3 regions of the Micromonospora sp. CNZ295 genome follow, and region 3 is predicted to be linked to each of the others. Evidence: riboswitches for the same ligand, from Rfam matches in the RefSeq annotation. Region 3 holds a riboswitch; each other region holds the start of a gene.
What was found. Region 3 has a riboswitch for cyclic di-AMP ahead of EV376_RS14805 (C39 family peptidase). Riboswitches for the same ligand answer to the same signal wherever they lie in the genome.
Positions count from the first base shown of each region.

Region 1 (4,561 bases), 3.0 Mb from region 3:
CCGTCGTCCATGTCGCGTCGTACCCCATCCGCCGACCGTAGTCGGGCCGGCGGGCGACCGCCGGGCGTCCGGGCGGTCACCGGCCGGACGTTGCCAGCCCGGGCGGGAGTGGGTGACGATCGGGGGAGCGACGACGGCGGGAGACGGCGTGCTCAGGCGGGAATCCTTCAGCTACACCGTCCAGGCGCGGTCCTCGCCCGCGGCCGCCGCCGACCTGCTGGCCGACCTGCTCCGGCACGGCGAGTTCCATCCGCTGATCGCCCGGGTCCGCCGGGTCGCGCCCCGGCGCGGCGCCCGTGCCAGCTACGCGATCACCGACCGGCTCCCGCTCGGCCGGCTGCGGTTGCCGGTCACCTACCGCGCCGACGTGCTCGTCGCGACGGAGGACGAGGTGGTCACCGTGGCCCGGCAGTGGCCGGCCACGATGATACGCAACCGCACCCGGCTCTCGCCGGAGCCGGAGGGCGTACGCATCGACGTGGAGATCACCCTCGCGGCGCCGGCACCGCTGTTCGGGTACGCGTTCGCGCGGGCCCGTGCCGCGCACCTGGCGCTCGCCAGCCGGCTCGGCGCCGCGCTGGAAGCAGCCTGAAGCCGCCGGCGGACCGGGGCCGCCGGTCGCCCGACGGCCCCGCCCGGGCGCCCGCGTCAGTAGACCGACAGGTGCACGTGGTTGGTGTGGTCGCTGGACGGGTCGCCACCCGCGCCGCTGTACGACTTCCACCCGCTGCTGGGCAACCAGATCTGCCGGTACCAGATCACGTAGAGCACGGCGAGCCGGTCGGCGTTGTTCACGAAGAACGCCGCCAGGTTGTTGCCGTACGTCCGGTCGCCACCGGTCGCGTCCCCGCCGAACCCGTTCTTCTGGGCCGCGAAGTCGCAGGCCCGGCCCTTCGGGTGCTCACCGGAGCCGCCCGAGCGGAAGCACGAGACGTACCGGGTGAAGCCGGCCGCCTTGGCCTGGTTGAGCGCGTGCAGCGTACGCGGGGTGATGCAGCCGTTGGCCGGGGTCGGGTCGTTGACGCTGCACGACTCGGAGGGCCAGGAGCCGTCCGAGTTCCGGGGCGCGGGTGCCGCCCGCGTCGAACCGCGGCTGGCGGGGCCGGAACCGGCCCGCTCGTTGGCCACGGTGAGCGCCCGCTCGGCCTGCTGCTTCCGCTTGGCCATCACGGCCTGCTGCTTGCGCTGCTCGCCGATCTCGACCTCCACCGCGAGCTTGGCCTGGTTGACCTGGTCGCGGGTGTCCAGCAGCTCGCGCAGTGCCTGGTCCTCGTTGGCGGCCACCGCGTCGAGGGCGGCGGCCCGGTCCATGAAGCCTTCGGGGGACGAGCTGTTGAGCAGCGCGGACGCGGCGCCGAGGCGCCCGGTGCGGTACGCGAGGCCGGCGATCTGCCCGACCCGGCTGGTGTGCTCGGCGAGCTGCGTCTCGGTGGCCTTGAGCTGGGCGGCGAGCTCCTGCTGCCGCTTGACCGAGGTCTCCAGGGCCCGCTTGGCGTCCAGATACCCCTTGCTGGCCGCCTCGAGCTGGGCGCGGAGGGCGGGGGTGCCGCCCTCCGGGTCGTCCCCGGGTGCGGCGGCCTGGCGGGCCGGGGGAGCGGCCGCCGCCGGGGCGACCGGTGCGACGCCGAGACCGAGCGCGAGCGCCGCGATGATCAGGGCCGCCACGCGGGCGGCGGGTCGTCGTCGTACGGGTGCCACTGCTGGCATATGCACATGTCCTTCCGTCAGCCGCCGACCGGGTTAGCTGACGGGTTCGGGACGGAAGATCCCTACCGCTGGCGCGGATGCACCCCAGGTACCTGGTTCCCCGGCTCGCCCGGGCGGGCGATTAGGCGGCGGCCGCCGCCGGCACCGGTGGGTGCCGCCTGGCGGAGGCCGGGTCAGAGCCTACCGGGGCAGGGGTGACGCATGCAGCGGATGTTACTGAGGGTGCCCGCGTGGTCACCGCTCAATCAGACATAAGGGTACGAAGCTCAGCGCGGATCGCCGTGTGCCCCTCACCACTCAACGGCCCCACAGGTCCCGGCGGCCGCGCCCGGCTCGATCTGCAGCGTCGCGTGCTCGATGCGGAACTCGTCGCGCAGGGTGGCCCGGGCGGCGGCGAGGACGACGGCGACGTCGGCGCCGGTGGCGATCGTCAGGTGGGCGGAGGCCACCTCCATCCCGGAGGTCAGCGTCCAGACGTGCAGGTCGTGCACCTCGGCGACGCCGGGCACGGCGACCAGCCGGTCGTGCACGCTGGTGACCTGGAGGTGCTCCGGCGCGGCCTGGACCAGGATGCGCAGCGCCGCCCGCCCGAGCCGCCAGGTGCGGGGCAGGATGAACAGGCCGATGGCGACCGCGACCAGCGGGTCGACCCACCACCAGCCGGTGCCGGTGATGATCAGGGCCGCGGCGATCACGCCGAGGCTGCCCAGCAGGTCGCCCAGCACCTCGAGATAGGCGCCCTGGAGGTTGATGCTCTCCTTCGCGCCGGGCCGCAGCAGGGCGAAGGCGACCAGGTTGGCGAGCAGGCCGAGGATGGCCACCACCAGCATCGGCCCGGTGCGCACCTCCGGTGGGTCGCCGAACCGGCGGACGGCCTCCACCAGCACGTAGACCGCCACGCCGGAGAGCAGCAGGGCGTTGGCGAGGGCGGCCAGCACCTCCAGCCGGTAGAGCCCGAAGGTGCGCTGCGGGTCACCGCTGCGCCGGCGGGTGGCGGTGAGCGCGGCCAGCGCCATGCCGATGCCGAGCACGTCGGTGAACATGTGCCCGGCGTCGCTGAGCAGGGCCAGCGACCCGGTGCGGAAGGCGGCCACGGCCTCCACCACCATCAGGGTGGCGAGCAGGCCGAAGGCCGCCCAGAGGCGCCCCCGGTGCCGCTGCGCGGCGTTCGCGACCGACCCGTGGTGGTGGTCATGACCTGCGCCCACGCGGACACCTTCCGTCGCCCGTCCCGATCCGTGCCTAACCTATGCTCACATCGCTATGTATGCAACTGTCGGTCGCGGTGCCGGCTCAGCCGGTGGGGTCGATGGTGGTGAGCCGTTGGGTGGCGCGCGACAGCGCGACGTACAGCGTCCGCACGCCCGACCCCGGGTCGGCCCGGATCTCGCCCGGCGCCACCAGGACGACGCCGTCGTACTCCATGCCCTTGGCCTCCAGGCTGGTCACCACCTGCAGCCGCGGGGCGCCGAGGCCGCCCAGCCACCCGGCGACCGCGTCCCGGCGCGGCACCGGCGTGATCACCCCGACCGTCCCCGCCACCTCACCGAGCAGCGTGCCGGCCGCCTCCACGACAGCCGTCTCCAGCTCGTCCGGCGGCACGACCAGCCGCATCGGGTCGACGCCGGTCGAGCGGACGGCGGTCGGCAGCGGCAGGTCCGGGTCGACCCGCCGGATCTCCGCCGCCGCCACCGCGAAGATCTCCGCCGAGTTGCGGTAGTTGGTGGTGAGCGTGAAGTGGTGCCGCCGCCGCCGGCCGAGCGCCTGGTCGCGGGCCCGGGCCAGCTCGTCCGGGTCGCCGGTCCACGCCGTCTGCGCCGGGTCGCCCACCACCGTCCACGAGGCCAGCCGGCCACGACGGCCGATCATGCGCCACTGCATCGGCGAGACGTCCTGCGACTCGTCGACCACCACGTGCGCGTACTCGCGGTAGTCCTCGGGGCGCTGCCGGGCCGCCTCCCGGGCGGCCCGCTGCCGGTCGGCGAACGTGCTCAGCTCGCGTACGCCGCCGGTCAGCTGGAACGGGTCCCGCTTCGGCTTCGCCGGCCGCATCGGCTTGCCGAGCAGCGTGTCCAACTCGTCGAGCAGGGCGATGTCGGCGACGGTCAGCCCCTCGGTGTCCAGGGTCCGGTACGCCTCGACGAGCAGCTGGATCTCGCGGCCGGAGAGCACACCCCCGGCGTACCGGCGCAGCCGCTCGGGCCGGGTCAGCCAGCCCAGCACGTGGCGCGGGTGCAGCCGGGGCCACCACGCCTTCAGGAACTCGCGGAACTCCGGCCGGTCGGCGATCTCGTCCTCGAACGCGCGCTGGTCGGGCAGGCGGGGGATCCCCGACCGCCGGGCCTGCGCCCAGAGCGCGGCGAAGACGCCGTCGAAGCCGGCACGGCGCACCTCGTTGCGCCGCGCCCCCCGGGGCAGCGCCCGGTCCCGGATCGTGTCCAGCTCCCGGCGGTCGACGCGCAGCAGCTGGCCCCGGTACAGCAGCCGCAACTCCCCGGGGGCACCCGGGACCGCGTCCCGGGCGGCCCGTTCCAGCACTCGCCGCATCCGCAGCGAGCCCTTCACCGCGGCCACCTCCGGCGGGTCGGTGCGGGTCGCCCGCATCCCCGGGAAGAGGCTGCCGAGTGAGGCCAGCGTGGCGGTGTCCTCGCCCAGCGACGGCAGCACCGAGGCGATGTACTCGACGAAGACCGCCGACGGCCCGACCACCAGGATGCCGCCGCCGGCGTACCGGCTGCGGTCGGAGTACAGCAGGTACGCGGCCCGGTGCAGGGCGACCGCCGTCTTGCCGGTCCCCGGGCCGCCGGAGACTATCGTGACACCCGGGCCGGGCGACCGGATCGCCTCGTCCTGC
Region 1 is NZ_SHKZ01000001.1:6,108,874-6,113,434, reverse strand. It holds gene EV376_RS28415 (SRPBCC family protein) at 149-592, shown strand; gene EV376_RS28410 (VldE C-terminal domain-containing protein) at 649-1,698, opposite strand; cyclic di-AMP (ydaO/yuaA leader) riboswitch at 1,714-1,845, opposite strand; gene EV376_RS28405 (cation diffusion facilitator family transporter) at 1,998-2,915, opposite strand; gene EV376_RS28400 (AAA family ATPase) at 3,001-4,561, opposite strand, start outside.
Region 1: linked by a shared signal. The riboswitch ahead of EV376_RS28410 (VldE C-terminal domain-containing protein) and the one ahead of EV376_RS14805 (C39 family peptidase) in region 3 are both predicted to bind cyclic di-AMP.

Region 2 (4,561 bases), 1.5 Mb from region 3:
AGCAGGCAGACCCAGAACCGGCGGCGGAACATCTCCGGGTCGTGCCCCGCGTGCTTGTCGTGCCCGCCGTGCCCGCCGTCGGTTTCGTGGCCGCCGTGCCCGCCGTGCCCGCCGTGGCGTCCGTGCCCGCCGTCGCTCTGGTGCCCGCCGTGCGGCGGGTCGCCGCCGGGCCTGGGGTGCGCCGCCATGCCCGCATCATGCCCCGCCAAGCCGTCGACATGCGCCCGGGCGGAACCGGCGCGCGGACGCCACCGTCGGGCCCGACCGCCGACACCCCACCGCGCGACCTGCGTCCAGGGACCGCGCTGGCTACGATTCGGCCGATGGCCTTTCGGATCCCGTACCGCCCGGCCTCCGCCCACCCCGGGGCGCCGGTGCCGCCGCCGACGGCGCGCGGCCATGCGAGGCCCGACCCGGCCATCACGGTACGTGGCCACGACACCACCCGCCGGGACCCCGCCGCGAGGAGTTCCGGGGAACGCTGAACCGTCCGAGCCGCCGGCCCGTACCCCGCCCTGACATCGTTGGGAGACACTCGATGGGCGCCGACCACACCCGTCCCGCTCCGTCCGCCCCGCCCGGGGTGCGACGGATCCTCGTCGCGACGGTGGTCCCCCTCTTCGTCGCGACCGTGGTCGCCGCCCTCGTGCTCTGGCCCCGGGACACCCGGGAGCCCGACGCCACCACCGAGCCGCCCCGCTTCCACGCCACCGTGACCAGGGTGGTGACCGAGCCGTGCCCGCCGACGTCGGAGGCGCCCGAGGGCGGCCCGGCCACCGGCGACGGCCCGTGTGGCACCGTGACCGTACGGGTTGGCGACGGGCCGGACGCCGGACGCCAGGTCGAGACCCCGGTGCCCGCCGGGCCCGGAGCACCGGCGGTCGCCGTCGGCGACGAGGTCATCCTGGTCGAGCTGACCGACCCCGCCGACCCGTCGGCCCGTGCCTACAACATCGCGGAGCACCAGCGGGGCAAGCCACTGGTGTGGCTGGTGGCCCTGTTCGCCGCCGCGATCGTGGCGTTCGGGCGCTGGCGTGGCTTCGCCGCCCTCGCCGGCCTGGCCGCCAGCTTCGCCATCCTGCTGACCTTCGTGCTGCCGGGGATCAGCGCCGGCCGGTCGCCGCTGCTGGTCGCCGTGGTCGGCGCCGCCCTGATCATGTTCGTGGTGCTGTACCTCACCCACGGCGTCACCGCGCAGACCTCGGTCGCGGTGCTCGGCACACTGGGCAGTCTGGTGCTCACCGGCGTGCTGGGCATGCTCGCGACCGCCGCCACCCACCTGACCGGGTACGGCAGCGAGGAGGCCACCACGCTGTCGATGCTCCAGGCCGGCGTCGACCTGCACGGCCTGCTGCTGGCCGGGATCATCATCGGTTCGCTCGGCGTGCTCGACGACGTCACCGTCACCCAGGCGGCCACCGTCACCGAGCTGGCGAACGCCAACCCGGGGCTGTCCCGCCGCCAGCTCTACCGGTCCGCCACCCGGGTCGGCCGGGCCCACATCGCCTCCACGGTGAACACCATCGTGCTGGCGTACGCGGGTGCCTCGCTGCCGGTGCTGCTCCTGCTGACCGCCGACTCGCGGCCGGTGAGCCAGATGCTGACCAGCGAGTTCCTCGCCCAGGAGATCGTCCGCAGCGCGGTCGCGACGCTCGGACTGATCGCCGCCGTCCCGTTGACCACCGGGCTGGCCGCCCTGGTCACCACCGCCGGCCGGGGTAGCGGCGGGACGACCGGCGGCGACGACGCCCCCGCGCCGCCGCCACGGCCGGCCCGGGAACGCACCGAGGCGCTGGCGGCGCTCAGCGTTGCCCGCGCCGGAACGACCACCCCCGCCACCGGTGACCGGTGGCCCGATCGAGACAGGAGCACGGACACCACATGGTGACACTCCGGAGCGTGACGATCCAGGAGCATCCTCCTGATAAACGCGTCACTGGTTACGCAGTGCACCGACGAAATCGCGCGTTTGGTCGGCTTCGGGACGTAGATCCCCAGGACGACTGTCAGGTAACCTCGCTGCCGGTCACCGCCGAAGGCGCGCACCGGCGTCTGCGGGGCCACCGCCCAATCGCCACCAGGCGAGCCGGGGAACCAGGTACGTGGGGTGAATCCGCACCAGCGGTAGGGGCCGCTTCCGTCCCGAACCCGTCAGCTAACCCGGTCGGCGGTCGACGGAAGGGAACACTGTGACGGCACCCCTACGCCGCTGGTTGACACCCGTGGTGGCCGTGCTCGCCGCGCTGGCGGTCCTCGCCGGACCCACCCCGGCGTCGGCCGCCCCCACCAGTCCCCCTCAGCCCTCCGGGCACGACGAGGAGCCCAAGCTGCTGGGCGACCTGATCGAGTCCCGCAACCGCGAGTTCATCAAGGCGAACACCGCGCTGAAGAAGTCGGAGCAGCGCCGACTCGCCCTCGAACTGGAGCTCCGGAAGGCGCAGGCCGACCTCAACGCCCTGGCACCGCAGGTCAACGAGATCGCCGCCCAGTCCTACCGGACCGGCCGGATCGGCGCGATGTCGATGCTGCTGACCGCGAACACTCCCGACTCGTTCATCGCCCGCGCGACCGCGCTGGACGAGCTGAACCTCGTCAACGACCAGCGACTCGGCGTCGTCAACGCGGTCAAGAACCGCGCCGAGCAGGCCAAGCTCGCGCTCGAGGCCGAGATCCGCGAGCAGCAGAAGCTCACCAACGCCATCAACCGCGAGAAGCGGGAGGCGGAGAAGGCGCTGCGCCTGGTCGGCGGCAAGGGGCTCACCGGCGGCCTGGTCAACGCTACCTCGCCGGTCGCCCGGGTGGCCCCGGGCCGCACCGCGGACGGCGACTGGAAGGCCCAGTCCTGCAGCGAGCCCGATCCGACCACCTCCGGCTGCGTCACCCCCCGGACGCTGCACATGTACAAGGAGGTCAAGCGGGTCGGGTTCAACCGGTTCGTCGGCTGCCACCGGTCGGGCGGCCCGTTCGAGCATCCCAAGGGCAGGGCCTGCGACTGGTCGCTCCAGAAGAGCGGGTTCGCCTCCTGGCACAACAACGACATGCGGATGTACGGCAACAACCTGACCGCGTTCCTGGTCCGGAACGCCGACCGGCTCGGCGTCTACTACGTGATCTGGAACCGGCAGATCTGGTTCCCGGCAACCGGCTGGAAGTCGTACAGCGGCGCGTCCGACCATACCGACCACGTCCACGTGTCGCTCCTGTAGGACGACCACACGCGATCGGGCCGCCCCACGACCCACGGGGCGGCCCGTGGCGTCCGCGGTCCCGGCGCTGCTCGTTCGGCCGCCGGCCCGATGCCGGCCGGATCAGGCCGCCGCGCGCTCGGCCGCGCTGGGGTCGGCAACCCCCACCGCGGCCACCGTCCGCGCCACCCCGGCGGCGAGGCGGTACGACATGCCCACCACCGCGCACCGCCCGGCGGCCACGGCGGCCGCGAGGGGCTCCGACCGGTCCAGCATCGCCTCCACGGTGCACGCGATGTGGATGTCGACGATCCCGTCGATGCCGGCGATGCCCTCGGCGGCGGCCCGACGCAGGCTCGGCACGACGGCGTCGACCACGGCGCCGAGGTGGCCGGGCGGGGGTGCCCCGGTGGCGGCGGCCGCACGGGCCGCCTGCACGGCGCCGCAGGAGTCGTGCCCGAGTACGACGACGAGCGGCGTGCCGAGCACGGTCACGGCGTACTCCACGCTGCCGAGCACCTCCGGCCCGACGGTGTGCCCCGCGGTACGCACTACGAACAGGTCGCCCAGCCCCCGGTCGAAGATGATCTCGGCGGCGAGCCGGGAGTCGGAGCAACCGACGATCACCGCGAAGGGGTGCTGCCCGTCCGCCACGGCCGCCCGGCGGCCGGCGTCCTGGTTGGGGTGGCGCGGCTCGCACGCCACGAAGCGCCGATTGCCGGCGCACAGCTCGGCGAGCGCCTGCGCCGGGTTGGTGACTGCGGCCACGACCGCTCCCGGCGGGCTGATCGGGCCGGCCGGGGCCGCGTCTGCGGCGCGGCCTGCGCCCGCCGGTGCGGCGGGTTGCCGGGCCTGGTCCGGCTGCGTGCCGGGCGTTCCGGGATTACTCATGCCTCACCTCGTCCCTGCGGCGACGAACTGGTGGGACCCGGACCGGCACTGGACTCGGGCTGTCACCCACCGTCACACGCAGCAAAAGGCACGTCAAGGGATGCGTGATATGCGCTTCATATGTTGTCGAGCCCTTGCGCGCGGCCCCTTTGGAGTCACGGTGGTCGTGAGCACTCCCCGGACGGGTCATACGATGGCGGCATGGCGACCGCAGAAGAGCCGGGGAGCACCCGAAACTGGACGTTCCTCACGAACCATGGCCACGTGCTGCTCGCCATCGCGCGCAACCCCACCGCCCGGCTCCGTGACGTGGCCGACGAGGTCGGCATCACCGAACGGGCCGCACAGGCGATCGTCGCCGATCTGGAGGCGGGTGGCTACCTGCTCCGCACCCGGGTCGGGCGGCGCAACGAGTACACCCTGAATCCCGCCGGCCGCTTCCGCCACCCGGCCGAGGCGGATCAGCAGGTCGGTGCCCTGCTGGC
Region 2 is NZ_SHKZ01000001.1:1,619,485-1,624,045, reverse strand. It holds gene EV376_RS07765 (heavy metal translocating P-type ATPase) at 1-188, opposite strand, end outside; gene EV376_RS07760 (YibE/F family protein) at 539-1,888, shown strand; cyclic di-AMP (ydaO/yuaA leader) riboswitch at 2,055-2,185, shown strand; gene EV376_RS07755 (VldE C-terminal domain-containing protein) at 2,190-3,206, shown strand; gene EV376_RS07750 (carbonic anhydrase) at 3,309-4,076, opposite strand; gene EV376_RS07745 (MarR family winged helix-turn-helix transcriptional regulator) at 4,278-4,561, shown strand, end outside.
Region 2: linked by a shared signal. The riboswitch ahead of EV376_RS07755 (VldE C-terminal domain-containing protein) and the one ahead of EV376_RS14805 (C39 family peptidase) in region 3 are both predicted to bind cyclic di-AMP.

Region 3 (4,561 bases):
CTTCCACCCTGGACGCCAGCCCCCTAGGCTCGGAACAGTCACCACTCGATCGCGGAGCGCGACGCTCCGATGCGGACCGGCGCGGAGTGGTGTGGAGAGCCGTGGAAGGGTGTGGAAGTCGTGGGTATCTCGCCGTCCGAGTTCCTCCTCCGTGAGCTGCGGCGACGCCGGACGGCCGCCGGGCTGACCCAGGCTCAACTCGGCGAGTCGGTCTACTGCTCGGATTCGCAGGTCAGCGCGATCGAGACCGGGACCAAACCGCCGACGCTGCCCTACCTGACGGCGGTCGACAAGGCGTTGAGCACGGGTGGCTACTTCGCGACGCTCTGGGACGAGTTGGTCAAGGGGGATGCCGCTCCGGTCTGGCTGCGCGAGTGGATTCAGGTCGAGCGGGAGGCGACCGCGCTGCGCTGGTACGAACATTCCTTCGTGCCGGGGCTGCTCCAGACCGAGGCGTACGCTCGCGCGACGTTCCGCGCGGCCCGTGCGCCGGCTGCGGAGCTCGACCGGCGCGTGGCCGCGCGGCTGGAACGGCAGTCCGTTCTCGGTCGGGACCCGGCCCCACAGCTCTTCGTCGTGCTGGACGAGATGGTCGTCCGGCGGGCGTGCGGAGGCGCCGACGTGATGGCCGAGCAGGTGGAACACCTGCTGGCCTGCGCCGCACAGCCCCATATTCAGTTGCACGTCGTGCCGTTGTCCGCTGGCATCTACTCAGGACTGGCCGGAGCGTTCATCCTGGCCGACCTGCCGGATGGCTCACGCGCCGGCTGCGTGGACCACCAGCTAAAGTCGCAGACCGAAGGACTGCCCGACCCGGTGGCGCGCTTGGGAGTGCTGTGGGAAGCGGTCCGGGGTGAGGCCCTCCCGCTCGGGCAGACACTCGACGTACTCACGAAAGCGGCGAAGACATGGACAACCTGACCGGTGCCCGCTGGCGCAAGTCGTCCCGCTCGTCGACCAACGGCGGCACCTGCGTCGAGGTCGCCGACAACCTGCCCGGTGTCGTGGGTGTCCGGGACTCCACGGACCCGACCGGGCCGGCGCTGACCTTCTCCCCCGCCGCGTGGCGGGCCTTCGTCACGAGGGTCTCCGCGCGCGGCTGACCAGCCACTCGAAAGCGCCCGCCCCGGTATCCGGGCGGGCGCTTTTTCTGGGTCAGGTGCCGCCCCCTGCCGGTTGCCGCCTCGAAGCCGGCGTGCGGCGGCGCGGTTGGTCCGGGACAACCCTCAGCGCTCAGAGACCTTGGACAGTTACCGTTCGCGGCGAACGGTAACTGTCCAAGATCTGCGCACGGGCGTCGTGCGGAAGCCGGCTGGGACGGGCGGCTGGGTGCGGCCATGGTGCGCGAAGCGGCGCGCGCTGGCCGCGCGCGACGGCGCGCGGTCATGGCGCGCGCACTCCGCCCCGTACCTGCGGAAAGCCGGCACGCGACGGCCAGGGGTGACACGAGTCGCCCCTCGCGGGGCCGCGCGGCCTCCGGCCCGGCCGCCGGAACGGCGACGGGCGCCGATCCCCAGGAAGGGGAACCGGCGCCCGACGTCGCAGCGGCAGATCAGGCGGAGTAGCCGCGGGTCGCGGCCCAGTTCGCCAGCGCGATCGTGGTCATCCAGTACGAGCCGGCGGCGGGGTTCGCCGAGTCGGCGATCCGCACCCGGCGGCCCTCGTCGTCGTAGCCGACGACCGCGATGTAGTGGCCGCCGGGGAACGAGTGCCAGCCGCCGGCGGTGTCGGTGGCGGAGCCGGCGACGTTGACCACCACGCCGCGACCGTCGGTGACGGCCTTGACGACGTCGGCCTGGAGCTGGTCCATCTGGGCCGGGGTGGCGGCGCCGCCCTTGATCATCCGGGTCCGGTACGGGGAGCCCTTCACCGTGGCGTTGAGCACCCGGGTGGTGTCCTCGGCCGAGTCGGTGCCGAACTGGTCGGTGCCGAGCGGCCCGGCGAGCTGGTCCTGCGTCCGCTCGATGCCGGCGGCGCTGAGCGCGTTCCGGACGGCGGCCGGCCCGCAGTAGTAGAAGTTGATCTGCGCCTGGTAGTCGTACTTCAGGACCTTGGACTTCGGCGGCTTGGGCGCCGCCGGCTTCTTCTTGAGATCCGGGTCGGCGGCGGCCGTGGTGGCGGGGGCGCTGGACGGCGCGGCGCTCGACGGGGCGGCGCTGGTGGGGGCGACCGCCACGCGGGCCTCGCCACGCGAGGCGGGGGCGTCGCCGTCCCGCTCGGCCAGCGCGGCGGTGGACTGCGCCGAGGTGGGGGCCGGGGTCTCGTCGGCGCCGGCGGCCAGGGCGCCGGCCCCGGTCGCCAGCACGAGCGCCGCGGCCGACGCGGCGGCGACCTGGTACGGGCGCTCGGAGACGAGGCGACGGAGCTGTCGCTTGAGGTGGTGCTTCACGGGTTCCTTCTCCTCCACGGACGGTTGGGGCTGGTGGCGCACCGTGCCGGCCGCGAGCGGCGAGGGGCGGGCCGCGCGGAGGGGGCTCCGCCGGCGGGTGGCCACCAGGGTTCGCGCCCGGTGGGACCGGGCGGTGGGCGGTGGGTCAGCGCCCGGCGGTGGACCGGACGGGCGCGGGCACCGCGAGGCCGTGGAGGCGGCGGGACGCCCGGGGGGCTGGTTCGTGCTGCACGAAGACGGAACTCCTTCCGGCACCGCCTACCGGGTTAGCTGACGGATTCGGGCGGGAAGTGCGCCCTACCGCGAAACTCGCGGATTCACCCCAGTTGCAAGGGGTCCCCGGCTCGCCTTTCGGCGATTGAGCGGGTCGGCGCGGCGTCGCCACTTGCGACGGGTACCGCACCGGACGGGCCGACATTACTGGTCGGTTCATGGGCCTGCCAAGCCGTCGTGACCTGCTTAAACCTCGATCATGGCAGCAATTTAGTGGACACTTCCGAACTGACGTCACTCAATTGGCTAAGGGGCCATGACGGCGCGGCCGGTCGAGAACGGGACAGGTCGTCCCTTTTTCTCGCACGGGGCCTGAGATAATCGACCAGCCTGAGAAACTTGACCGGTTCGGCATTCCTGTGAGCGGCGTCACCGAAATTAACGCGGCAGGTCAGCCCACCCGGGCCGGCCGCCATCGCACCGAGGCCACCCGCCGTCCGACCGGCGCCGGCCGGGACCGCGCCGGCCGCACCGGGCGCAGCCGCTCCGCCGCCGCGCACGCCTCCGCGGCGAGCGTCCGGGCCGCCTCGGCGGCCACCTCGGCGTCCCGCCAGCACGCCCGCTCACGCGCCGCCGCCGCGCGATAGGCGGCCAGCTTGCCGTCCCGCACGGCCCGCGTCAAGACGATCTCCTGGTCCACCGGGTGCAGGCGGGGGTCCCACCCCTCCCGGTGCCGGAACACGTCCTGGAGCTGCTGGGCGGAGAGGTCGCCGCGCCAATGGGCGGCCACCGCGGCGTGGTGCAGCCAGCGCTCGCGGTACGCGTACTCGGCCGGCGTGCGGGGGCTGGCCGGCGGCGGCAGCGGCGCCGCCGCGGCGAGCCGGCAGGCCGCGCTGTCCGCCTCGTCGTACGCCTGCCAGGCCCCCTCGGCCTCCTGCTGGGCGGCCAGCCAGGCGTCCCGCCGCCGACGCGCCGTCTGGGCCGCGCCAGCCGCTGCCACCGCCACCTCCTCGGCGTACCGGCGCAGGTCGGCGGTCTCGTCCGGCGGTGGCGGGTCGGCGACGGGCTGGTCCGGCTCGGGCCGGGCGGCGACGACGGTGAGCGTGGTCAGGGCGAGCAGGAGCAGCGCCGACCAGATGGCCGTCGCCCGGGGCACATCGACGAGGAACTCGTGGAGAACGGTGGTCATTGCCGGCAATCCTCACGGGGATACGGATCGGACGCTCGCACCGCCCGGCAGGCTGGCCGGCGGTGCGGCGGGGGGACGGATGCTGGTCGGGCCGGGCCGACTCAGGGACCCGTGGTCGAGTCGGTGAGTGTCGGCAGGGCCCGTCCGCTGCCGCTCGCGGCGGGAGGGTGCCCGTGCGCAAGGTGTCGGGCGGCCGCGCTCAGCTCAGCGGCGGGGCCCGCGGACCGGAGGTGGTGCCGGACCGGTCGGACCACCGCACCGAGTCGCCGCCGGTCGCCGGGGCCGGCCGGGCGCTGCCGTGCGGCACCGCCGCGGCGACGGCCGTCAGCCAGCCCGAGGACGCCTCGTCCACCGCCGACCGGGTGGCCGACGTGATGCCGGGCGCGGACCCGCCCGCGCAGCGCTCGCCATCGGCAGTCGGCCGGGTGGAGTCAGCCGCGGGGGCGACCGTGGCGAACGCTCCGGTCGCATCGACCGCCCCGGCCGCGTGGGCCGGGCCGGTGCCGCCGAAGGTGAGACCGGCGGTCAGTGCGAGGCCGGCGAGCAGCCGCGAGGCCCAGCGCGCCACCCACCACAACGGACAGGTGAGGGCGACCGGAAGCACGGCCCCACGGTACCGCCGGCACCGCCCCGCCGGCAGCTGTGACGGGCGTGTCGCGGTGAGTTGCGCGCCGGGACCGGCCAGCGTGGAGGATCAGCGGCGCTCGCCCGCGTACACCCTGGGGTTGTCGGGCTCGGCGGTGCGCGGCGCCGGCACGGACCCGGCGGCG
Region 3 is NZ_SHKZ01000001.1:3,129,677-3,134,237, reverse strand. It holds gene EV376_RS14815 (helix-turn-helix domain-containing protein) at 70-921, shown strand; gene EV376_RS14810 (DUF397 domain-containing protein) at 909-1,103, shown strand; gene EV376_RS14805 (C39 family peptidase) at 1,553-2,389, opposite strand; cyclic di-AMP (ydaO/yuaA leader) riboswitch at 2,630-2,764, opposite strand; gene EV376_RS14800 (hypothetical protein) at 3,054-3,791, opposite strand; gene EV376_RS14795 (hypothetical protein) at 3,991-4,395, opposite strand; gene EV376_RS14790 (acyltransferase family protein) at 4,486-4,561, opposite strand, start outside.